DNA from 3 places in the Fictibacillus sp. 23RED33 genome. Region 1 is predicted to be linked to each of the others. Evidence: riboswitches for the same ligand, from Rfam matches in the RefSeq annotation. Region 1 holds a riboswitch; each other region holds the start of a gene.
The links. A riboswitch is a leader RNA that binds a small molecule or an ion and turns the genes downstream of it on or off. The one in region 1 is predicted to bind S-adenosylmethionine.
Positions count from the first base shown of each region.

Region 2: another riboswitch for S-adenosylmethionine. It lies ahead of IHV09_RS08455 (sulfite oxidase-like oxidoreductase); the one in region 1 lies ahead of metK (methionine adenosyltransferase).
Region 3: another riboswitch for S-adenosylmethionine. It lies ahead of IHV09_RS07280 (bifunctional homocysteine S-methyltransferase/methylenetetrahydrofolate reductase); the one in region 1 lies ahead of metK (methionine adenosyltransferase).

Region 1 is NZ_JACZDX010000010.1:24,177-32,265, reverse strand. Features, by position in the region: gene IHV09_RS20230 (ABC transporter permease) at 1-31, opposite strand, end outside; gene IHV09_RS20225 (ABC transporter ATP-binding protein) at 9-788, opposite strand; gene IHV09_RS20220 (ABC transporter substrate-binding protein) at 910-1,857, opposite strand; gene IHV09_RS20215 (alpha/beta hydrolase family protein) at 2,018-2,815, shown strand; gene pckA (phosphoenolpyruvate carboxykinase (ATP)) at 2,884-4,467, opposite strand; SAM riboswitch class I at 4,729-4,859, shown strand; gene metK (methionine adenosyltransferase) at 5,024-6,229, shown strand; gene IHV09_RS20200 (glycosyltransferase family 4 protein) at 6,496-7,653, opposite strand; gene IHV09_RS20195 (phosphatase PAP2 family protein) at 7,669-8,089, opposite strand, start outside.
Region 2 is NZ_JACZDX010000002.1:1,558-9,646, forward strand. Features, by position in the region: gene IHV09_RS08440 (vWA domain-containing protein) at 1-1,504, shown strand, start outside; gene IHV09_RS08445 (hypothetical protein) at 1,556-1,747, opposite strand; gene IHV09_RS08450 (hypothetical protein) at 1,925-2,215, shown strand; gene IHV09_RS08455 (sulfite oxidase-like oxidoreductase) at 2,246-2,914, opposite strand; SAM riboswitch class I at 3,018-3,125, opposite strand; gene IHV09_RS08460 (hypothetical protein) at 3,190-3,405, opposite strand; gene IHV09_RS08465 (S8 family peptidase) at 3,824-5,002, opposite strand; gene IHV09_RS08470 (hypothetical protein) at 5,338-5,517, shown strand; gene IHV09_RS08475 (carboxymuconolactone decarboxylase family protein) at 5,566-5,781, shown strand; gene IHV09_RS08480 (VOC family protein) at 5,831-6,202, opposite strand; gene IHV09_RS08485 (DUF1648 domain-containing protein) at 6,330-6,827, shown strand; gene IHV09_RS08490 (YpzI family protein) at 7,102-7,242, opposite strand; gene IHV09_RS08495 (hypothetical protein) at 7,406-8,020, shown strand.
Region 3 is NZ_JACZDX010000001.1:1,405,626-1,413,714, forward strand. Features, by position in the region: gene metH (methionine synthase) at 1-3,400, opposite strand, end outside; gene IHV09_RS07280 (bifunctional homocysteine S-methyltransferase/methylenetetrahydrofolate reductase) at 3,393-5,243, opposite strand; SAM riboswitch class I at 5,308-5,423, opposite strand; gene IHV09_RS07285 (NAD(P)-binding protein) at 5,425-6,063, opposite strand; gene IHV09_RS07290 (sirohydrochlorin chelatase) at 6,079-6,831, opposite strand; gene cobA (uroporphyrinogen-III C-methyltransferase) at 6,832-7,617, opposite strand; gene IHV09_RS07300 (DUF3906 family protein) at 7,630-7,851, opposite strand; gene IHV09_RS07305 (nitrite/sulfite reductase) at 7,867-8,089, opposite strand, start outside.

The DNA.
Region 1 (8,089 bases):
GGTGAATCTTACTCTTTATCGTTTTGTTCAATGTGCTCCAACTCCTCCCATATTTGCTGAAAGGTTGCTGAAAAGTCTGGATGCTGACGAGCTTCAAAGGGAGGGAGATCTCTTAATGTTTCTGGCATTTTAAACGTCCTGAAAATACGTCCAGGATTTGTTGATAACAGGATAACAGTATCACTCATCGCGATGGCCTCACCGATATCATGTGTAACTAAGATAGCTGTTTTTCCATGTTCTTTTAGAGTTGAGGATACGAGATCTTCAAGCTTTAACTTTGTTTGGTAATCGAGTGCTGAGAAGGGCTCATCGAGCAAGAGAATCTTAGGCTGTGTAGCGAGTGTGCGAACGAGCGCCACCCTCTGTCTCATACCTCCAGAAAGCTCTGAAGGAAATTTTGTTAATGTATGATCAAGCCCGATCTCTTTAAGAAGTCGTATAGCGGATTGAACGTTTTCTAAGGAATGCTGATTCCTCAGTTTTAAACCAAGCGTTATGTTATCCTGGATCGTTTTCCATGGAAATAGATAGTCTTGCTGTAGCATGTAACCGATTTTTGGGTGCGGAGAAGTAATTTGTTGATTATTCACCATTACCGATCCGACCGTTGGTGTTAATAGACCAGCGATCATAGATAGAAGTGTAGATTTACCGCACCCGCTTGGTCCCAGTAAGGATATAAACTCGCCTTCTTGTACAGAAAGCGAAATATCTTCTAAGGCCGTTGTGGCAGACGTTTTTGAAAAGTAAGTTTGCCCGACAGATTTTAGTTGTAATAAAGCCACGACGATCCCTCCTGAATTTTTATTTGTAATCTCAGCAAATCATCAGTAAAGCTTCTCGTGTAAAAATGCAACAAGAAGCTCATTTTTGTAGCTGTCTCATTATGCAGAGACGTAAGTTCTCTTATTTAATGGCTTTCTTAGCTATTTGAGTATCAACAAGAATGTTATAATCCACTTTCTTCGGAAGTTCTCCCGCTTCATCCATAATAGTCTGTAAGTTGTTCCACTCTTCTTCATCTAATATCGGGTTAAGAGCGAAACTGTGTTGATTCTTGTATCGGTCCACAACGGTTTCAATAAGTTCCACAGGGGTATCTTCAAAATATGGTGCGATTACTTTTGCGATCTCTTTTGCCGAATGGTTCTCGACCCATAACTGTGCTTTATATAAGCCTTTTGTAAATTTCTCCAATGTTTCTTTGTTTTCTTTTATATAGCTTTGTTTTGACATGAATGTTGTATAAGGAATCTTCCCGGACTCGGCACCGAACGAAGCGACAATGTGCCCAATTCCTTCTTGCTCAAAAAGACTTGCTTGCGGCTCGAATAATTGAACGTAATCTCCAGTTCCAGATGCAAAGGCGTTTGCAATATTGGCAAAATCAATATTTTGAATCATTGTTAGATCATTCTTAGGATCGATCCCGTGTTTCTTTATACCAAACTCACCTGCCATCTGTGGCATTCCACCTTTACGCTGACCTAAGAAAGTACTGCCTTTTAATTGATCCCACGAAAAGAATTCCGGCTTTTTCCTTGCAACCAAGAAAGTACCGTCTGTCTGAGTGAGTTGTGCAAAGTTAATAACAGGGTCAGTCGATTCTTGTGCATGTACATAGATTGTTGTTTCAGAACCAACGAGTGCTACGTCTGCTCCATCAGATAGAAGAGCCGTCATCGTTTTGTCGCCGCCCCAGGTCGTAGTCAGCTCAACGTCCAAACCTTCTTCTTTAAAAAAGCCTTTTTCTATGGCAACATATTGTGGAGCGTAAAAAATGGATCGTGTTACTTCGGCGATTCTGATCTTATCTTTTTTAGGGCTTGAGGTATTGCACCCTGCCAGCAGCATGGAGAAAGCTAGTAAACAAGTAAAAAGTAGCATTAGTTTTCTTTTGAAATATTTCATATTGGATCCTCCTGCACATAGGAATGAAGTCATGACTTTTATGTAATAATGTATGTGATTGGTGCAAATGTGTGTTTGCCCACAAAAATAAAGGAGTGTAGGAATGAAAAAGGCAAAAATGATAGAGTGGCAGCGATTTCCTTCTCCGCATCCTACCATTCGTTTGTATGTAGTTACTTATTTAAATGATGGGTTAAAAATAAAAGGACTAGCAGCATTACCAGAAGGGAAAGGACCTTTTCCGGGTTTCCTTTATCTCAGGGGCGGAATCAAGTCCGTTGGCATGGTCAGAATTGCTAGGATCATTCAGTTTGCCTCACAAGGATTTGTTGTGATGGCTCCCTATTATCGTGGAAATCTAGGGGGGGAAGGCAACGAAGATTTTGCTGGGGAAGATCGAACAGATGCATTTGCAGCTTATGAAGTTTTGAAGCAGTTTCCAAAAGTAGATGAAGAGGACATTCATGTGTTCGGATTTTCTCGTGGCGGTCCTATGGCCTTGTTTACGGCAATGAAATATCCTGAGATACGTTCTGTCGTAACATGGGGCGGTGTGACTGATATGGCTATCACCTATGCAGAGAGAGAGGATCTGCGCAGGATGATGAAGAGAGTTATTGGAGGAACACCAGAGAAATATCCAGAAGAATTTGAATGGCGATCGCCGCTTAATTATTGTGAAGAATTAGATACACCCTTACTTTGCATTCACGGTATGAAGGATGAGAATGTAACGGTCGAACACACACTTAAGATAGAAAAAAGATTAAAAGAACTCAAAAAGCCATGTGAAACATGGATCTATCCGGAGTACACCCATTATTTTCCTCCAAAAGAGAACCGGAAGATTACATATGCTTTATGCGCATGGATGAAAGGACATGGAAAAGGAGCTGAATGAGATTTTAGCTCCTTTTCATAAATGAAAAAACCTTCCATCGCTAGAATGGAAGGTCATTATTCCGTGTATTAAACGAGCGGTCCAGCTTGAGAAATCTCAGCTGAAACAGACTTGAATTTTTCAAAGTTCGCATTAAATTGACCAGCAAGTTCTTTCGCTTTCACATCATAAGCGTCTTGATCACTCCATGTTTTCTTCGGTTGAAGAACTTGGTCCGGTACCCCAGGGCAATGTGTTGGGATATGAAGCCCAAAAATAGGATCTACTACTGTTTCAACTGAGGCAAGCTCGCCTTCTAGAGCAGCCTGCACCATTGCACGTGTATGACCTAGGTTCATACGACTTCCAATACCGTACTCTCCACCAGACCAGCCTGTGTTAACAAGGTAAACTTGAACATTGTGCTGATCAATTTTCTTGCCAAGCATCTCAGCATAAACGGTAGCAGGAAGTGGCAGGAATGGAGCGCCAAAGCAAGTTGAGAAAGTAGCTTGTGGTGATGTTACGCCTCTTTCTGTTCCTGCAAGTTTGCTCGTGTATCCTGATAGGAAATGATACATCGCTTGTTCTTTAGTAAGTTTGCTGATCGGAGGCAGTACACCGAATGCATCAGCAGTTAAGAAGATGATTGTATTCGGGTGACCTGCGACACTTGGTTGAATAATATTAGGAATAGCATCAACAGGATAAGCAGCACGTGTGTTTTCTGTTAGTGAAGAATCTTTATAATCCGCTTCTCTTGTAACGGGATCGATCATAACATTCTCTAAAACGCTTCCAAAACGAATCGCATTCCAGATCTGTGGTTCTTTTTCTTTAGAAAGATCGATTGTTTTAGCATAGCATCCACCTTCGATATTGAAGACACCGGTGTTAGCCCAACCATGCTCATCATCTCCGATTAAGCGACGGTTCGGATCAGCTGATAATGTAGTTTTACCAGTTCCAGAAAGTCCGAAGAATAAAGCTACATCTCCTTCATTCCCAACGTTGGCAGAGCAGTGCATAGATAGGATGCCTTTTTCAGGAAGAATGTAGTTCATGACAGAGAATACAGATTTTTTGATTTCACCTGCGTACTCAGTACCACCGATAAGGACAATTTTCTTTTCAAAAGAGACGATAATAAATGTTTCTGAGTTAGTTCCATCTTCAGCCGGATTAGCTTGAAATCCTGGTGCTGAAATCACTGTGAATTGAGATTCATGAGAACCTAGCTCATCGTGGTTCGGGCGCACAAACATTTGGTGAGCAAAAAGGTTATGCCATGCATACTCGTTAATTACTTGGATAGGAAGGCGATACTCGCGGTCCGCACCAGCAAACCCTTTAAATACGAATAGTTCTTCTTTATTGCTTAAGTATTGGAGTACTTTTTTGTATAATTTATCAAAGTTTTCTGGTGAAAATGGTTTATTTACCTTTCCCCAATCGATTGAATCTTTAATGGAAGCATCTTCAACGATAAATTTATCCTCAGGGGAACGGCCTGTGTATTTCCCCGTTGTAGCTTGAAGTGCTCCTGTGGATGTAAGGATGCCCTCGTTGCGCTGAAGAGATTTTTCTACTAAAACCGGAACAGGTAAGTTCTGGTGAGTTGTTTCACGGGTCACAAGATCGTTTAAGGTTGTCGTAAATTCCAATGTATTCATATGAGACAGTACCATCCTTTATCCTAGAGTGATATATTCGAAAATTAGTATAACACATTGATTTAAATAATGTATACTATTTTATGAAAGTGCATCAAAAAAGTTCTTACTTCTGAAAAAAAGAACAAAAAGTTGTGAATTATCCATCTTATTTAAAACGCTTTCATTCTATAGAATATAATACTCCAAACTTATTGCTATTCATAGGGTTTTCTATTGACAGAGGTGAAGCATTACGCTATCATATTTCGAGAACGGCTACTCTTATTCTGAGTAGGTGGAGGGACAGGCCCTATGAAACCCAGCAACCGACATGAAAGTGGCAATAATAACGCTACTGGAAATGAAAAGGTGCTAACCTGCAAGGTGAAAATAACCTTGGACAATAAGAGGTTGAAGGCATTTTGGTTTTATAAACCTTTTCCCTCGTGAATGTATGTGAGACAGGGAAGGGCTTTTTTTATGCCTTTTTCAGGTTAAGAACATAAACTGTGTAAAATAGATAAGAATAAAGTACCGTATCATACTCAAAAGCAGTTAAAGGGAGGATATTAACTTGTCCAAAAAAGTTAGTCGTCGTTTATTTACATCAGAATCCGTTACAGAAGGCCATCCAGATAAAATCTGTGACCAAATCTCAGATGCGATTCTAGATGAAATTTTAGCTAATGATGCAAATGCTCGTGTAGCATGTGAAACATCTGTAACTACAGGTCTTGTACTTGTTGCAGGTGAGATCACAACTTCTACTTATGTAGATATCCCAAAAGTTGTACGTGAGACAATTAAAGAAATCGGTTATGACCGTGCCAAATATGGTTTCGATTCTGAAACATGTGCAGTACTAACTTCTATCGATGAGCAATCTGCTGATATCGCGATGGGTGTTGACCAAGCTCTTGAAGCAAGAGAAGGTTCTATGACAGATGCTGAGATCGAAGCGATCGGTGCAGGTGACCAAGGTCTAATGTTCGGATATGCTTGTAACGAGACAGAAGAGCTTATGCCTCTACCAATCTCACTAGCTCATAAATTATCTCGTCGTCTTACAGAGGTTCGTAAGTCTGAAGAGATTCCTTACTTGCGTCCAGATGGAAAAACTCAAGTAACTGTTGAATATGATGAGAACGACAAACCTGTTCGTATTGACACAATCGTAATTTCTACTCAGCATCACCCTGAGAACACACTTGAAGAAATTCAAAGAGACATCAAAGAAAAAGTAATCACGCCGGTTGTTCCTGCTGAACTGATCGACGAGAACACAAAATACTTCATCAACCCAACGGGCCGTTTCGTAATCGGCGGACCACAAGGTGATGCTGGACTTACTGGCCGTAAAATCATCGTAGATACATACGGTGGATATGCTCGTCACGGTGGTGGTGCATTCTCTGGTAAGGACGCAACTAAAGTTGACCGTTCTGCTGCTTATGCTGCTCGTTATGTTGCTAAAAACATCGTAGCATCAGGTCTTGCTGACAAAGTTGAAGTTCAGCTTGCTTATGCAATTGGTGTTGCTCAACCAGTATCAATCGCTGTAAACACGTTTGAAACAGGTAAAGTTTCTGAAGAAGTTCTTGTAGAACTAGTTCGCAACAACTTCGACCTTCGTCCGGCTGGAATCATTAAGATGCTTGATCTTCGCCGTCCGATCTACAAGCAAACTGCTGCATACGGCCACTTTGGACGTACTGACATCAACCTTCCTTGGGAGAACACAGATAAGGCTGCAGAGCTTAAGAAACAAGCAAATATTTAATAACATGTTAAACCAGACTTCCTTTTGGGAGTCTGGTTTTTTTAGTTATTTTAGAAGGCTATGTCGAAAATCGGATAAAAAATTTTATGTACGGAATTATTCGCTAGTTTTACGGATAAATGTTCTTTATCTGTGGATATAATTGTAATTACCTCGTAAAAAAAATTTGTGTATCTTCCAAACGAACATCTTAATCGCTAATGTTCATTTGGAAGATACGTTTATTTTATCCTCATATTTTCAAATCCTATTACCCTATTCACCTGCTACGCAATGATCGTTTTATTTTTATTCTTCGTATAAATAACTTCTTCATACTGCATTAAAAGGTTCCCGAAAATAGCTGACCAAGATTGAGTCATCGCATAATTTCTTGCTTTTCGTTTCATAGAGCCTAAGAGCATAGGATCTTCCATAATAGAAACGATATTTTGTATGAATGAGTCCGCTTCTCTAGCTTTGCAGATTCTACCCGTTACACCGTCTTGAACAATTTCAGCTACTCCGCCAGAATCAGACACGATAGCAGGTAACCCAGAGGCAGCTGCTTCTAAAACAACATTGCCGAACGTCTCTGTAGAAGAAGGGAAGACGAAAAGGTCGGCTGAAGCATAAACCCGCGCAAGATCTTCTCCAGATAGATAGCCTGCACATGTTACATTGCCATATTCAGTTTCCCACTGTTCGACATCACGGCGACTTGGTCCGTCACCCACAATCAGCCAATGAACATTCTCGCTCAAAGGGGATGGCAGCTTATCTATCATTTCTTTGAGGATGTTTAGATCCTTTTCAGGTGCTAGTCTTCCCACGAACAAGAAGATATACTTCTGTGTAATCTTATATTCTTCACGAACATGGAAATCTCGATTTTGAGGTGTGAACATCATACAGTCAACTCCTCTGGACCATATTTCAATAGAAGTAAAGCTTTTTGTGTATAAAATCTTCCGTGTTTCTTCACTTGGAACAAAGATCTTTTCAAAAGGTTTATGAAACCATTGCAGATAACGCCAGAGCAAGGGGGATAAGAAATCTAGATGGTAGTAAGCAAGGTAGCGGTCAAAATGAGTATGATAGGAGGCAACCATGGGAATGCTTTCTTTTTTACCGTATCTCATTCCGAACAGGCCAATATTAAAAGGAGTCGCAATATGGAGGAGATCAGGTTTAAATGTATTCAGTTCATCGTTCAAGGCTTTAAACTGAGGTATGGCAAGCCTGCACTCCGGATATAGAAAGAGTGGCAGGCTTTTCATTGCATAATATTGTTTGCCCTCTGTTTCTTGAACCTCTTCAAATGAAGGCATGATAACTTTATAGTCAACTCCATTGGTTTCTAGGTAACTCGTAAATCTTTTTAACGTACGAGCAACTCCGTTAATTTGTGGGTGGAACGTATCAGAAAAAAGAGCAAGCTTCATTTCTTCATCTCCTTTTTATAAGAAATAAGGCAAGACAAAGCTATTAACTAAGAACAAAGAAAAGAAGCTGGAGCTGATGCCTAGAATCATTCCTGCAAGTACATCAGATGGATAGTGAAGACCTAGATACATACGGGAGATGGCCACTAAAAGAGCAGCAACTAATAAAAATATACCGATAAACGGATTCAATAGTATTAAAGGCGTTACGATTGAAAATACGGCTGTTGTATGACCGGATGGAAAAGAATGATCTTTTAATGGGTTATCGCCGATGTTTGTATCTGGAAGGCTTAAATACGGTCTCTTTCTCGGGTACATTTTCTTAGAAATCGCAACAGGAATGTGGCTGATCAATAATGACAGCATACAAACAATTCCCCAAGACTTTAAATGCATAGGGAGAAATAACAGAAGCAGAATACTTGTTGAGATA
Region 2 (8,089 bases), on a different contig from region 1:
TGAGTACCGAAAGCATATTCAGCAAAAGCGTACGCTTGATGCGCTTTTTTGCCATATTATCCTTTTGGCGAACAAACGGTTTGTGGCCGTACCAGAAGAGACGCAGAAACTCTATCAAGAACTGCGCTCTCATTTAACCAAACTTACAACGGCTAAATCGACTGAAGATATCGCTGCGATCATCACAGAGATGGCAGCAATCATACAAAAACACACAAACTTAAACGATATGAAAACTGCATACCGTAGTTTCAGTGACCCGTCGCAAAAAAGCCAAACAAATAGTGAGACCGATCAAAACTTTGACGACCTTACACGAAACAACGAAACGAAAACGAAGAAAACGATCACTAAGGATGAAGATTCAGACAAGGATAAAGACGACAAAGAAAAAGAGTCTCATTCCTCTTGGCATGATGAAACATCTGACCCGCAGGATTCGTTTTTACAAATGGACCTTGATCAGGGAACAAACACAGATTTGTTAGGAGAAGGTGCGAGGGAAGCAGAAAGTGGTGACGCGGTGTTCGGATCGGTTCAAACGAGCGCTAAAAGTACAGACAACAACGACTTCGACACTCAAAACGAGCATGAAGCCGAAACCGACAACAACCAAAATGGTTCTGACTCTGCAAACCACTTCCCGTACGGAGAAGTGAACAAAAATGTCACCGAGCATTTTGTGCCAGCAAAACCGGCAACCCTCGACGAGATTGCTCAATACGACGAATATAACCAAGAGATCGCGCCGTTCGTTTCGCAGCTGAAACAAAACTTTTTAAAAACGATGGAGCACAAACGAACAGCACCAAGAGAAGATCTGCACTTTGGAAGACTTGGAAAGAAGCTTACGAGACTCGTAACCGATAAGAATCCAAGGCTTTTCCGGAAAAAGCAGGAATCTCCACAAGAACTCGATACGACATTCACGCTCCTCGTCGACTGTTCAGCGTCTATGTTCAACAAGATGGAAGAAACGCAAAAGGGGATCGTGCTTTTTCATGAAACGTTAAAAGCTCTTCGGATTCCACATTCTGTAGTTGGCTTTTGGGAAGATGCAGCAGATGCTTCAAATAACGATCAACCGAATTATTTTCATGAAGTGATCTCCTATCGTAACTCTCTGCATCAATCGGGAGCGCCGATCATACAGCTCGAACCACAAGAAGATAACCGTGACGGATATTCCATCCGACGTATGGGAGAAGAGCTGGCAAAACGACCAGAGCAGCAAAAGATTCTGCTCGTTTTCTCAGACGGTGAACCAGCGGCTTTCGATTATGAATCGCATGGCGTACTCGATACACACGAAGCGGTTACTCGTACAAGAAAGCTTGGGATCGAAACGATTGGTATGTTCATCGCAAACGGAGAGATCACAGAGGAAGAAGAGAAGTTGATGCAGAATATCTATGGTCCGCAAAATGTAGTTGTGCCAAGTGCTTCAGAGCTTGTCGACTATCTGATGCCCGTACTTCGTAAGCTACTTTTCAAATCTTTATAAAACGCCAAAACGCCTGGGTCAGCTCACCCCAAGGCGTTTTTTATGTATGTATCAATACTCCAATAGCTTCAGCCAAGCAAAGATTACTCCAACAAACCCCGTGTAGCTAAAGATCCTGACAGACCATTCTGGTAAGGCTGTTCGAAGTACGCTTGAAAATATGCCGACCACAATAATCGCGGCAAGTAAGATGTAAATGGAAATGATATCGAACGGAATACGAAAAGACAGCCATTGTTCCATCGCCAAACCTCCCTAGTAAGGATAATATCGGACAAAATGCCTATACATTAAGAACAATTCACGAAAAAAGCCGAATTTTTATGTGTTCGAAAATCGGGATATGAAGGATAACATCGGGCACCGCAAATAGGGCAAACGCATATAGTATTACTAATTCAGGTGTTAGGAGTGAATGATGTGAATCAACGTGTAGTAGACGTCATTTTAGCAGAAGCAGAAGAAGAATATTTAGCAAATAATAAAGATGGTACCACGTTTGCTGCAGAACTCGCCTTACTCGCTTCAACGCTTGTGACCGCGGGGGATTTTCTAGCTACGTTCAGTGCAGCGATCGCTCTCAGACAAGTGTACCTCGATCAAGCGCAGGATCTAAAAGACCAGCAAGAACAAGAAGCTCAGATGAAAGACATCCAAGATCAGATTACAGCGTTAAAAAATGAGATTAAAATGCTGAGGGGAAGAAAATAAACGGACTTCCCCCTAATTTTTCATTTGGGATCAATCATACTCTTTCTTTTTCCACTCATCTTCAGGCATCTCAAATTCATCGCTCGAAAATCGTTCTTCTTTAAACGGATCGCCATACATATGAAAGCCGTTTTGCTCCCAAAAGCCTGGCTGATCCTCTTCTAAGAACTCGAACTTACGAATCCACTTTGCACTTTTCCAAAAATAAAGATGCGGAACGATGAGACGCAGCGGAAATCCATGCTTTTCCGTTAACGGCTTGCCGTCAAAAGAGTGCGCAAGAATGACATCGTCTCGCAACAAATCTTGGAGAGGAACATTCGTCGTATAATCGTAATCAGCGTGGACCATCACATACTTTGCTTTTGGATCCACATCAAAGTGCTTTAAAAAGTCCGTAAATTTAACACCTTCAAACGCATTGTCGAACCGTGACCATCTCGTCACACAGTGAATATCTCGTACTACTGTCGTTTGAGGCATCTTCATGATGTCTTCAAAACTAAATTCGACACGTTTTCCTACGAGTCCTTCTACAGATAACGACCATTTTTTCATATCGTAAACAGGAACCTCCCCCTCATGAAGAATAGGGAACTTTTTTGTTTCAACCTGCCCAGGAGGCAAGCGGTTTCCTAGTTTTTCATCGACTTGTGGGACACGCATCTTTTTAATGCGATCCGCTTTGTTAAGGTCCATAAATGAACACCCTTTCTTTAATACGATTGATTCCATTTGAGGTAGCAAAAACAAAAAACGCCATCTTTTATAAAAAAAGAGGACGAGTGGTTGTGTTCACATCCTCTTATCTTTCAGTCTGTAAAACTGTTAGATGTAGCACCGTGCCTAACAAAATAGGTGGTTGCCGGGCTTCATAGGGCTAATTCCCTCCGCCTGCTCGAAATAAGAGACCGATTAATCGGCTTAAAAACGATATGTAAGTTACAACTATTATACATTCAGGACATGAAAAATCAACTTGAAATGAGATCAGCCACAAAAGACATCTCGCGAGAAATGCCTAGATACAGAACGACAACGCCAAAAACCGCTGTACTGATCAAGAAAAAGTAGACGATTTTTTCTTCGGCTTCCTTTTCACTCTGCCTTTTTTCTGATTCAGTCGACTCACTCTTGCCAGAACCTTGAGACGTTTTTTTCTTTTGCTTACCTTTACCAAGACCAAACATAGCTGAAATCCTCCGCATCTTACAGATGTTTCTGTTAACAGTTTTTCATGAAAGCTGTTTTCGTATTCATCGATGTTTAAGATAGAGGTTGATTTCCGCTCCAGGTTGCTCGCTTTCCGCGGGGCAGGCGGTGAGCCACATTTGTTCGTTTCACTCTTAAGTGTCTCACCTGCCCACCTGTCCCGCAGGAGTCTCGCACCTTACACTCCAATCAACTTCTCGAAGAAGCAAATGAACAAAAATGCATTAACTCTACAGAAATTGTCTTCATGAAGAAGGGAGTTTTAACAAATGCAATTTAGTTGTTAAGTGTGGATAACAGTCGTTAACAGCATCTATGAAAAAAGGAAAATAAAAAACCTCCAGAAGTTATAAACACTAACTTCCAGAGGTTTGGGAACATTTTTATTTATATCAATTACTGCTGAACAGCCGCCGCTGCATTTACGCGTCCGTTTTGGAACTGGCTGCCTGTTCCGGATACAGGATCAGCTGTGTTTTCAAGCGCTGCACGGATTTGAGAAGCACTCTTACCTTGAGCCGCAAGAAGTCCTGCTACACCCGCAACAACTGGTGATGCCATAGACGTTCCTGAGAAACTCGCATACTGGTTATTTGGTGTTGTTGAATAGATGTTAACACCTGGCGCTGCGATATCAACCCACGTACCGAAGTTTGAGAATGAAGCTTTACGGTCGTTTTGATCGGTAGCCGCAACTGCAATCGCGTTCGTATAATAAGCAGGGTAGCTAGGAGAAGATACACCCTCATTTCCTGCAGCAGCAATGACTACAGAACCTTTGCCCCATGCATAATCAACTGCGGATTGAAGAGTCTGTGTGCCGCCTGCTCCACCAAGACTTAAATTGATAACTTGCGCACCTTGATCAGCTGCGTAACGAATGCCTTGAGCGACGTCATCGAGTGATCCACTGCCGTTCGCATCAAGAACACGAACTGCTAGAATAGAAGCTTTTGGAGCAAGACCCGCGATTCCCACACCGTTATTTGTGTTCGCAGCCGCGATACCCGCAACGTGTGTACCGTGCTCGTTTTCATCCAATGGATCGTTATCGTCATCTACATAGTCGGCACCTTTAATGACTTTTCCAGCAAGGTCTGGGTGGTTATAGTCAACGCCTGTGTCAATTACTGCAATTTTTACAGAGGAAGAGCTCTGCGTAGTATCCCAAGCTTGCTCAGCTCCTACTTTTTGTGGCGCATATTGCTGACTTTGATAAGCAGGATCGTTTGGTACATAGCTTGCATGGAACGTTAAGTTAGGTTCCGCATACTCAACAGAGTCAAGATTTTCATAGTTCTTGATCGCATCTGCCACACTGCCGTCTACTTTCACGACTGTAAAGTCTTTTGTAACCTCAACTACTTTACCGCCAAGTTGTGAAACTTTGTTTTTAGTATTAGCTGCTGCTGAAACAGAATCTTTAAAATGAACAATAATTTCTTGTGAAGCAGCTTTCGTTGCAGCAGGTGTAAACGAAGCTTTCGACACCTCCGAATTTGCAGCAGATGCTGGCAATGCTAATGAAACAAGTAGTGGTAATGTTGCGGCAGTCGCCACGAAACGCTTTAACATAAAAATCACTCCTCTGTTGTATTTACCAAGCAAGCTTGGCTCCGATGGTAAGGAATTCAACAATTTTCAACAAAACCCTTTAATACTATTCGAAAATAATGATTATTTACCAAAAGACTACAATCACAGAGAAGATATTACTACAAGAGCGTTTAGGTTCGCATGACCTATTCATTATCTTAAAATATAAAGTGGGTAGGTGATAAGACTCAAATTCGACAGAAAGCGCATTCAGTCTCAACCCCTTAAACAGAAACATAGGACTACTTTGAAGAATGGTGTAAGGTAAGAGGGAAAGAAAAAAGAAATTTTTTATTTGAGGAGGAGGAATACAAATGGCACGTTTACCAGAAGTAGATGTGGAAGGAACACCCTTTAAGAAATCCCTTGCTAACGCACCAGATATTCTAGATGCTTTTCAGCAGATGGAAAAAGCGCTGAACGACATACTAGAGCCTGAACTTATGGAGATGCTCCGCTTACGAGCGGCCTCAAACAATGGGTGCGACTACTGACAAAGCATGGACTACGGGACTCTGGATGAGTCCTCACGAAAAACAGCGATGAAGCAAGGAAACGCAGAACTATCAGAACGTGAAAGTCTAGCTCTCGAACTCGCTGATCACATCATGGCTTATCACGGACAACTGCCAGATGAATTATACAACCGACTCACGAAACATTTTTCAAAAGAAGAGATCATTGCGCTATTCTTCCAAATCGGAAGCAAAAACGGAGCCAACTGGTTTATTATCGCGATGGGAATACTAAACGATTAACAAATAAAACGTCCAGATCACGCATGCGATCTGGACGTTGTTTTATGTATTATCTATGCTGGTCGATCAGGATCAGGTTTCCATCTGGATCTTCAATCGTCAAACTCGCAGGACCCTCACTCGTTTCATCCGCTTCAGTCGATAACGAAATTCCTCTTTCTTTCAGCTGTTTCTGAAGCTCTCGAATATCAGTGAAATTTTCAAGATTTTCCGCATTTTGGTTCCATCCAGGGTTGAAAGTCAAAATGTTTTGTTCAAACATACCTTGAAACAAGCCGATAACCGTATCCTCATTCTTCAAGATCAACCAGTTATGCTCGATGTTGCCACCTAACGATTCAAATCCTAAATTTTCATAAAAAGCTTTTGAACGATGGATATCTTTTACACTTAAACTTACAGAAAACGCACCAAGTTTCATAAGATCCTCCTTAAAATATCTGATAATTTAACTATAGATTTCTTTTACCCCGATTACAATTCAATTCATGACGAAACTTTCCATCGAAAAAAAACGTATAGCATAGAGGGAGGAGGTTGAAAAGTATATGTATGAAGGCCGACCAAAACTTAACATACAAAGAACATGGTTTGAAAACTTTTTAGATATCGCATCAATCACCTTATTGGTAATAGGAACAGTGAGCTTGATCTCACAGTGGGCTGCTATTCCGAACACCGTGCCAACCCACTTTAATGCAGCCGGAGAACCAGATGGCTGGGGAAGTAAGAACAACCTATGGATTTTAATCGTGATGGGAGCGGTGACGTGGTTACTGCTTACCGTGTTAGAAAAATTTCCGCACATCTACAATTATTTTAATCTTACGGAAGAAAACGTAGAAAGACAGTATAAAAATGCGCGCATGATGATCAATGTAATGAAAAATGAAATCTTGATCTTTTTCGTCTATATGACTTGGGCCTGTGCAGAAGTCGCCAATGGAACAAGTGAAGGATTAAGTGTGTGGGTACTCCCCATTTTTATCATAGGAATCACAGGATCCATCGCTTTTTTCATCGTAAGATCAATTAAATGGAAGTAAAAAAGGGGACGAACTTCATTTGGAGAAGTAGAGTCCTCTTTTTTATGAAGTGTGTCTTTTCCTAGAGTACATAATAGCTATGTGTGCGCCGTATAAGGATAGTTATTTACCATAGTTCGGTAATGTGAATTAATTTCATGGATAAGCTCCATAATTTCACGGTAAATCATTTTAATTTCACGGATAAATTTTTTTATCGAATTTTCGACTCATACCGACACTGAAACAATAATAAAGCAGCTCATACTTTTTGATGAGCTGCTCCCATTTTTGATTACTGATCTTGATGGTTGCGTGCACGCGCTTCATCTGGACCTTCCATCTTAGTAGCACCAGAATATTTTAAGTCTTGATCACGGTCAGATTCAACGCGGCCAGATTCACGCAACTTCTTTTCCTGTCTGTCTTTTCCCATAGTGAAATCCCTCCAATCACATCAGATTTTCATTAGTATGAGGACTAACTGAAACTTTTATGTAAAAGCTGAAAATATCCTGAAACAGCCTACCCAAACGTTTAGCTTTTAGAGAAAAGGGAATCCCCTAACTACGAAAAAAATTAATCGAGGAGGACTTAAAATGGTACAGAGTGTAAACACTACAAACGGATATGAAAACGGCATGTATCCTGAAGATGCTTACGGTACAGCGCAAAGAGAGAGAGTGGCAGACCCGCAAAAAAGCAAGCTACTAACAGGAATCGTAATTGGCGGTATCGTTGGTGGGGCACTTGCCTTGATTGATTATAATACACGGTCAAAAGTAAAGAACACTGCGGTAGGGTTGAAGGATAGCTCCAGCAAAATGATTACGGAAGTTAAACAAAATCCAGGTGAAGTGAAAGATCAGATGATCAGCCAGTTCAAAACAGCGAGCACCACTTTAAAAGATGCGATCAACGACGCGCAAGCGCTATACGAGCGTCTCAATAAAGACGTTTTTGGAAACATTAATACGCTAAAAGAAATCTCAAGTGATGTGTTATCGACAGCTAAAGAAACAAAAGGGGAGCTTGGCAGCATCGGTTCAAAATTAAAAGAAGCAGGATCCGAACTAGCTGATAACCCAATCGGAAATGACAAGCTTCACGATTATTCCACTGGATCAGCGCAAGAAACGACTTACACAAGAGAAAATGATACAAACGTCGTTTCAGTAGGCGTGACTTCACAGAACAATCGTAAAAACTTGTAAAAAAACAAAAAACAGCTCTCTGCGCAGTTTCGCTGCACAGAGAGCTGTTTTTGTATTGTTGAAAATCTC
Region 3 (8,089 bases), on a different contig from region 1:
AAACAGATGCTTCTGGCTCCATCATGCACCCATCGGTCAGTTGAATACCAATATCTTCTGGCTGTATCAGTTTAAATAACTTTTGCTGATCTTCTAACTCTGGACAAGCCGGATAACCGAATGAAAACCTTTGTCCCTGATAACGAGCGGAAAATCGTTCTCTCATTGTAAAATCTACCGAGTCAGGAAAGCCCCAGCGATCTCGCATCTGTTGGTGAACAAGTTCGGCGAACCCTTCTGCCGTTTCTAAAGCTAATGCTTGAAGTGCATGGCTCTCAAGAAATCGTCCTTCTTTCTTATATTCTGCAGCAAGTTCACGAATACCTGTACCTGCTGTAACTGAAAAGAATCCAACATAGTCCATTTTCCCGCTTTCTTTTGACCGTAAATAATCTGCAATGCAAAGATAAGGCTCTTTGTTTTGTCTTGGGAATTCAAAAGTTTCTATGACTGTTCTTTGATCAATTGGATCATAGATCAGAATCTTTTCTCCATCACTTTGTGCTGGAAAGAATTGATATAGAGCTGAAGGTTGAATCAAATTCTTTTCTTTCGCTTCTTTTAACAGAAGATCAATCAATGATTTCATTTCAAGGGTCCGCTCGTCCTTTTCTTGAAGCAACCTAGTTATTTTACCTTTTATGCCAAGATGATGTCCGAGCAGCATCTGTAGATTGATATAAGGCTGAATATGTGAGAGTGAGTAGTTTTTTAAAATGTGTCTTTCCGTATCGTTCGGAACAAAAACGGGAGCAGTTCTTGAAACCTTTGATCGGACTCTAACAGCAGTTGCAACCCCTGCAGAGCTTTCATTGATTTCAGAGTTTAGAGCTATTGTTTTTTTTCTCTCCGCAAACTCCACAGCCAGTCGATCGAACTCTTTTGGTGTTTGAATCTGATTGGCAAACGAGAGACCTTCCATCGCATCTTTTGCATAAAGAACCATTCCTTCGTATTCCTTCGATATCTTCGTGTCTGTGAACTTTCTTGATAATGCAGCACCGCCAACTAAAATGGGTGTTGAGATTTTCGCTTCTCTCATATCGTTTGCCGTTAACACCATCTGTTGAGCAGATTTCACGAGCAATCCTGAAAGTCCGATAATATTTGGTTTTTCTTTTTTAATCGCTTCAATTAACGTTTGTGACGTTACTTTGATCCCTAGGTCTACCACCTTAAATCCATTGTTGCTTAGAATGATGTCTACAAGGTTTTTACCGATGTCATGAACATCACCCTTAACTGTAGCAAGTAACACTTTTCCTTTTGAAGCAGATTCATCATTTCTTTCCATGTAAGGTTCGAGATAAGCAACGGATGCTTTCATGACTTCTGCACTTTGCAGGACTTCTGCAACGATTAACTGGTTCTCATTGAATAGTCTTCCCACTTCTTTCATGCCATCCATTAATGGTCCATTGATGATGCTTAATGGAGTAGCATACTTTTGTAATGCGATCTCTAAGTCTGGAATTAATCCTTCCTTCGTACCCTCTAAAATATAATAGTGTAGTCGCTCTTCTAAACTCATATCAGGCAGCTGGGATTTTGTTTCTTTCTTCTTTCCTCTATAAAAGTCTGTAAAAGCAGATAATGCTTTTTCTGTTGTTCGAAATAATAGATTTTCTGCCATCTCAATTTCTTCCGGTGCAATGGAAGCAAAACGTTCAAGCTTTTCGGTATTCACGATGGCATAATCGAGTCCCGCTCCTGTGCAATTGTAGAGATACACTGCATTTAATACTTCACGACCTACCGGTGGCAATCCAAATGATACGTTACTGACTCCTAAAATGGTTAAGGATTGTGGAAAGTGTTCCTTGATCAGGCGAATCCCTTCAACCGTTGCGTTCGCTGAGCCGATGTATTGTTCATCACCCGTTCCAACGGGAAAAACGAGTGGATCGAATATGATGTCTGAAGGTGAAACGTTATAGTTATTCACTAAAAGGTCATACGATCTCTTAGCGATTTCCAGTTTTCGTTCTGCAGATACACCCATACCTGTTTCATCTATCGTTCCAACCACTACTGCCGCTCCATATTTATGAAGAAGCGGGATCACTTTTTCAAAACGTTCTTCACCGTCTTCTAAATTAATAGAATTGATGATGGCTTTACCCTGTGAATACTTTAAAGCGAGCTCGATAACATCTTCATCAGTAGAATCAATCACAAAGGGAATTTTAACCTTCTTAACTGCTTCTTTCATAAACGCTTCCATATCACTTAATTCATCTCGATCAGGGTCAGCTAAACAAACGTCGAGTACATGAGCACCGCCTTTTACTTGAGCCCTTGCAATTTCAGCCGCTTCTTCAAACTTCCCTTCAGCAATCAACCGTTTGAATTTTCGTGAACCGATAACATTTGTTCTTTCTCCTACCATGATCGGTCTTAACGTTGGGTCATCGTAAATGAATGGTTCGATTCCTGAAACCATATGAGTTTCGTTTACTTGCAAGTCACGTGGTTGATAGTTCTTCATAGCTTTTGATAATGCTTTAATATGAGCAGGTGTCGTACCGCAGCAACCACCCACCACATTCAGCCATCCTTTTTCTGCAAACCCAGATAGTTTAGTAGCCAATGAGTCTGGTGTTTCATGATAATTTCCTTCTTCATCTGGTAGTCCTGCATTCGGATAACAGCTCACTGCTGATGTAGACAGACTTGATAGAGAGCGAATGTGATCCTGCATGAATTCAGGTCCTGTTGCGCAGTTCAACCCAACGGCAAGAGGATTCATGTGTTTTAACGATATATAAAAAGCCTCAATTGACTGACCCGCAAGTGTGGTTCCCATTGGCTCGATCGTTCCAGAAACCATGAGCGGGATTCTTTTTCCCGTTTGTTCAATAGCTTGCTCAATTCCTAGAAAGCCAGCTTTTACATTTAGCATATCTTGGCTTGTCTCTAAGATAAGAAAATCTGCACCTCCGTCAATCAATCCTCGTGCTTGTTCAGCATAAGCATTTCTTAACGAATCAAACGTCGTTCCGCCCGTAACACTGAGCGTTTTTGTCGTTGGTCCGAGTGAGCCCGCAACAAAACGTGGCCAGTGTTCTGTTGAAACAGCATCAGCTGCTTTTCTTGCAATTTCTGCTCCAAGCTTATTGATCTCATATGCTCTATATCCTAGTTCGTATTCATCCAGTACAAGATTCGTGCCGCCGAATGTATTCGTTTCAATGATATCAGCGCCCGCCTCAAGATATTTATAATGAATGGATTCGATAACATGGGGTGCCGTTACATTTAAATACTCATTACAACCGTCATACGCTTCACCGCCAAAATCTTCTGGAGTGAGATTGGCTTCTTGAAGCATCGTTCCCATCGCGCCATCCATGATTAAAATCTTTGATTTTAGCTGTTTTTCTATTGATGACTTAGGCATTCTGTGACCTCCTGGATAAAAGTGATGGAGAGTTCGCTCGTGTATATCGTGCTAATTCAACGGTTAGTTCGTAACGCATAAATGGTGTGATCAAGTAGATGCCGTTAAAGAGTTCCATAGCTGTGTCTAATAACGACTTCGCAATTGATAAGCCTTCTTCGCACGCTTGTTTTGGATCATCTGTATACTTACCCATGCGGTCACGCACAGCGTTCGATAGTTTGATGCCGGGAACTTCATGATGAAGAAACTCTGCGTTGCGGGAAGAGGTTAAAGGCATGATTCCAATATAGATCGGTTTATCAATATGTTTTGTTGCCTCATACGTTTCAATAAGTCTTTGCTCTGAAAATACAGGCTGGCTGATAAAGTAGTCTGCACCGTATGCAATTTTCTTCTCTAACCGCTCAACGGCTTTATCGATGGATCGGATGTTAGGGTTAAAAGCAGCTCCTACAGTGAAAGATGTTTTTTCTCCAAGCTCTTTTCCTGATAGAGATAATCCTTCATTAAACTGTTTGATGAGCTTGATCAGTTCAAATGACGTGACATCATATACAGAAGACGCACCTGGGAAATCTCCGACGCTTGCAGGATCTCCCGTTACAGCGAGTATTTCATGAATGCCCTGCGTGTGAAGCCCCATTAAATGAGACTGAAGACCGATTAAATTTCTATCGCGACACGTAATATGAACGAGCGGGCGAAGATTAAGTTGGGATTGGACAATCGACCCTAATGCAGCGTTACAAACACGTGGTGATGCAAGTGAATTATCAGCGAGGGTAAGTGCGTCGATTCCCGCTTTTTTTAACGCCTTTGCTCCTTCCATAAAACGTGACGTATCTAATTTACGTGGTGGATCTAATTCAACAATTATGGATTGCCTTTTCTTTACTTCTTCACTTAGAGGTACATAGTTAGATTTTGATGCTGATTGAATCACAATCTTTCGTTTTCTTTGTTTCACTTCTTTTTCTGTTACAGGTGCTAAGTTTTTTAGTTCACTAGAGAAGGCATGTATATGAGCAGGTGTCGTACCACAGCATCCTCCTAATAGACGAACTCCTTGCTGCCTGAACAAATGGGCACATTCTTTAAAATAGTCAGCATCCCCCTCATAATTAAAACGGCCATCTGTATAAGAAGGAAGCGATGCATTAGGAAACGCTGAAAGAATTGCCTGATCCGGTAATGCAACTTCCTCAAGCGTCATCAGCATGTGATACGGCCCTAGACGACAGTTTAATCCCACAACATCAGCACCAATGTTCTCTAAAGAGGTCAAAGCTTCTGAAATGGGAGTGCGGTCCTGCATAAAGCCGACCTCCTGTAATGACACTTGAGCAATAATCGGAAGTGATGTTTCTTTTCTAGCAATCTTTAAAACCGTTTCTAGTTCTTCTAGGTCATAATAGGTTTCTAATTGGATGCCATCTACATTCTCCATCAACAAACAATACAGCTGCTCGCGAAAACTGCGCTTGATCTCATCAAGAGAAATGCTATTTGGTTTTATACCGCGTATGCCACCGATCGTACCTACAACATATTCTTTATGAGCAGCTTTTCTGGCGATCTGAACAGCCGCTTTATTAATCTCTTTTACGTGATCTTGAAGCCCATAGCGTTCGAGCTTTGAATAGTTCGCTGCATACGTATTGGTTTGAATGATATCAGCACCTGCATCTAAATAAGCACGATGGATATTATAGATCTGCTCTTCTTGAGAAAGATTTAACTCTTCGTAACAAAAGTCGGATCCGTACGAATACAGAAGGGTTCCCATCGCCCCATCACCGATTAATATCTTGTTTTGTTTTAAGTCTGTGATTAAACTCATGACTGCCTCCTATATAAAAAATAAAAAGCCTTCTATTAAAGAAGACTTTTTGAGCGTCGGGGTCTTCTTATCTTTACAAGTTCAACAAACCGAACTTGCAGGAATTAGCACCTTTTCAGCTAGTAGCTGCTGGTTGCTGAGGTTTCATAGGGCCGCTCCCTCTACCTCTCTTGATAAGGATTTATTCATTTATTGGTTCGTTTACTAAATTGCGATCTATTTTCTTTAATAATTCCTGTTTATACGCGCGTTGCTTTTCTTCGTTATATAAAAAGGACCGATCTGTTAGCTTTGTTAATAAGTCTTTTCGATTTTTTTCCGGATATTCCTTCTTAATGATCGATCTGCATTGAAATAAAAAATTTAAATACGTTTCATAGTCTTCACTGTATTTTTGTTGAAGCTCTTTTTTTATCGATTTAGATAAACTTGGACTAGCTCCAGAAGTAGAAACTGATAAAATGAGTTTCCCTCTCTTTACGACACTAGGAACAATAAAGTTGCCCAGGTCTGGTTGGTCAACAACATTCACAAGCTGTTTCGAACTTGTTTGTTCTGCAATCCAAGAATTAATCTCTTTACTATTGGTTGCAGCAATGATTAGAAACGCTTCTTCCAAATCAGCACGTTCCACTTCTCTTTCGATCCAAGTCAGCTTTCGTTCAGCATGCAATTCTTGAATTTCATTAAGAGCTGCTGGGCTGATTACTGTAATTTTTGCCTCTTCATTCAATAGATCATTAATTTTACGATGTGCTACTAGACCACCGCCAGCTACTACAACCGTTCTACCAGACAAATTTATGTGAATAGGATACATAGCATTCCTCTCTTTTTAAGAACATGCATACTTCTTTGTTTCAAGTGTTTCATGTATTCGTGTGAGTAAAACGTCTTTAAGGATAGGATGGTAGCCAAGCGTCTCACAAAGAGTTACGTTTTGTGTGGTTTGCTGCTGATAGCGAATTATCGTATGTTTTATTCCATTTATTAATAGTCCTGAAAATAGAAGGTAAGGCACCACGATAACTTGCTCATATAATTCACTGCTACTCCAAAGTGCTTCTTCAAAACTTGGTTCTGAACCAGTTAAAAAACAAACTTGAATACTAGGAATTCCATAATGATCTTGAACGTTAGATGCTATTGCTTCTAGGTCCCGCTTTACATCTAGATCGGTGCTACCTCTGCCCACTAGAAGGATATGTGAATTTTTTCTTAACGTAACCGCGCTTTTAATGATCTTCTCCCATAACAAATGTGAAATGGCTTGATGTACACCGAAAGGACGTCCGTAATTCACTTCAACTTCTGGATAAGTAGTCTGCAGTTGCTGAAGCTCATTCGGTATGTCTATTTTTATATGGTTCGCACTTAATAAGAACACAGGAATGACAGAGATGCTTGTAGCTCTTTTTTCTATACAGGTTTCAAAACCTTGAGTGATAGAGGGTTCACTAAGCTCTAGAAAACAAATCTCCTTAATGGGCACATCAATTTGTGCCATACACAGTCTCACAAATTCTTCTGCTTCCATACGTCCTTTTTCCAGTCTTGTACCGTGACAGATAAAGAGCAATGCCTTCACTTATAAAGCCTCTCTTACGTCAGCAAGCTTATTCCGTTCATCGTTCAGCTGTTCAAACCATTTCAGTTCACTGCGAAGACGAACGACCTCACCAACAATGATCATACTAGGATTTTCAATATGTTCTCTAACCACAATATCCTCAATCGTATCGAGTGTACCTGTAACGGTTCGTTGACTTTCTAAGGAACCCCATTGAACGAGAGCAACCGGTGTTTCTTTACTTTTTCCGTTTTTTGTTAACTGTTCACAAATATAACCTAGGTTGCCCACTCCCATATAGATTGCTAATGTATCAATACCGTTCGCTAGACTTTCCCATTTCAGTTCATCTTCTTCGCCTTTTTTACGATGACCTGTGACGACCGCATAGCTTGAAGCCATGTTTCGATGCGTAACAGGAATACCCGCATAAGCGGGTGCTGCAATCCCTGATGTTATCCCTGGAATGACCTCAAACGGTATGCGGCTTTTGGCAAGTGTTTCTGCTTCTTCTCCTCCTCTTCCAAACACGAAGGGGTCGCCACCTTTTAGGCGAGTTACTACTTTTCCTTTCTGAGCGTGTTTAACTAAGAAACTGTTGATCGTCTCTTGCTTCATGAAATGGTAGTTTGGCAGTTTACCGCAATAAATTAAATCGCATTCAGGTTTTGCATAAGAGAGCAATTCTTTGTTCACTAATCGATCATATAAAATGACATCCGCTTCCTGAATACAACGCAGACCTTTTACGGTTATCAACCCTGGATCTCCCGGACCAGCTCCGACAAGATACACTTTTCCCATCATCATCACTCCTTAAGGATTTAAAATCGTTTCACGTTCATAGAGCACAAAGCCGTTCCCCGTACGAATTCGTTTCTTTTCATAAAGAGAGATCTCATCAACTTCAGGCTGTTTCAAAAAGTACTTTTCGAGCTCGATGTCAACCAACTGAAAAGCCTGTTCATCTGTTGAAGCGGCTATCACAACAGGAATAACCTCTGATTTCAAAATTACTTCAAAACGGTATAAATACATAGCAAGACCCCCTTTTTATGAGACTTTTTCTTCTAACTCTTCTGCGATTCGGTCCAGTTCTATTTGAAGATGTTCCAACCCGACACGGTCTATATAATCAAAAAAGCTTTCGGATGGAAGTTTCTTTTCTTTAAATATAGTAAGGAATCGTAAAAGTACCTCGTCAAGTGAATCTGCATGAAACTTTCCTTTAAGCTTTTCGTTAAACTTTCCGCCATCATCAAGTGTGCCTCCTACA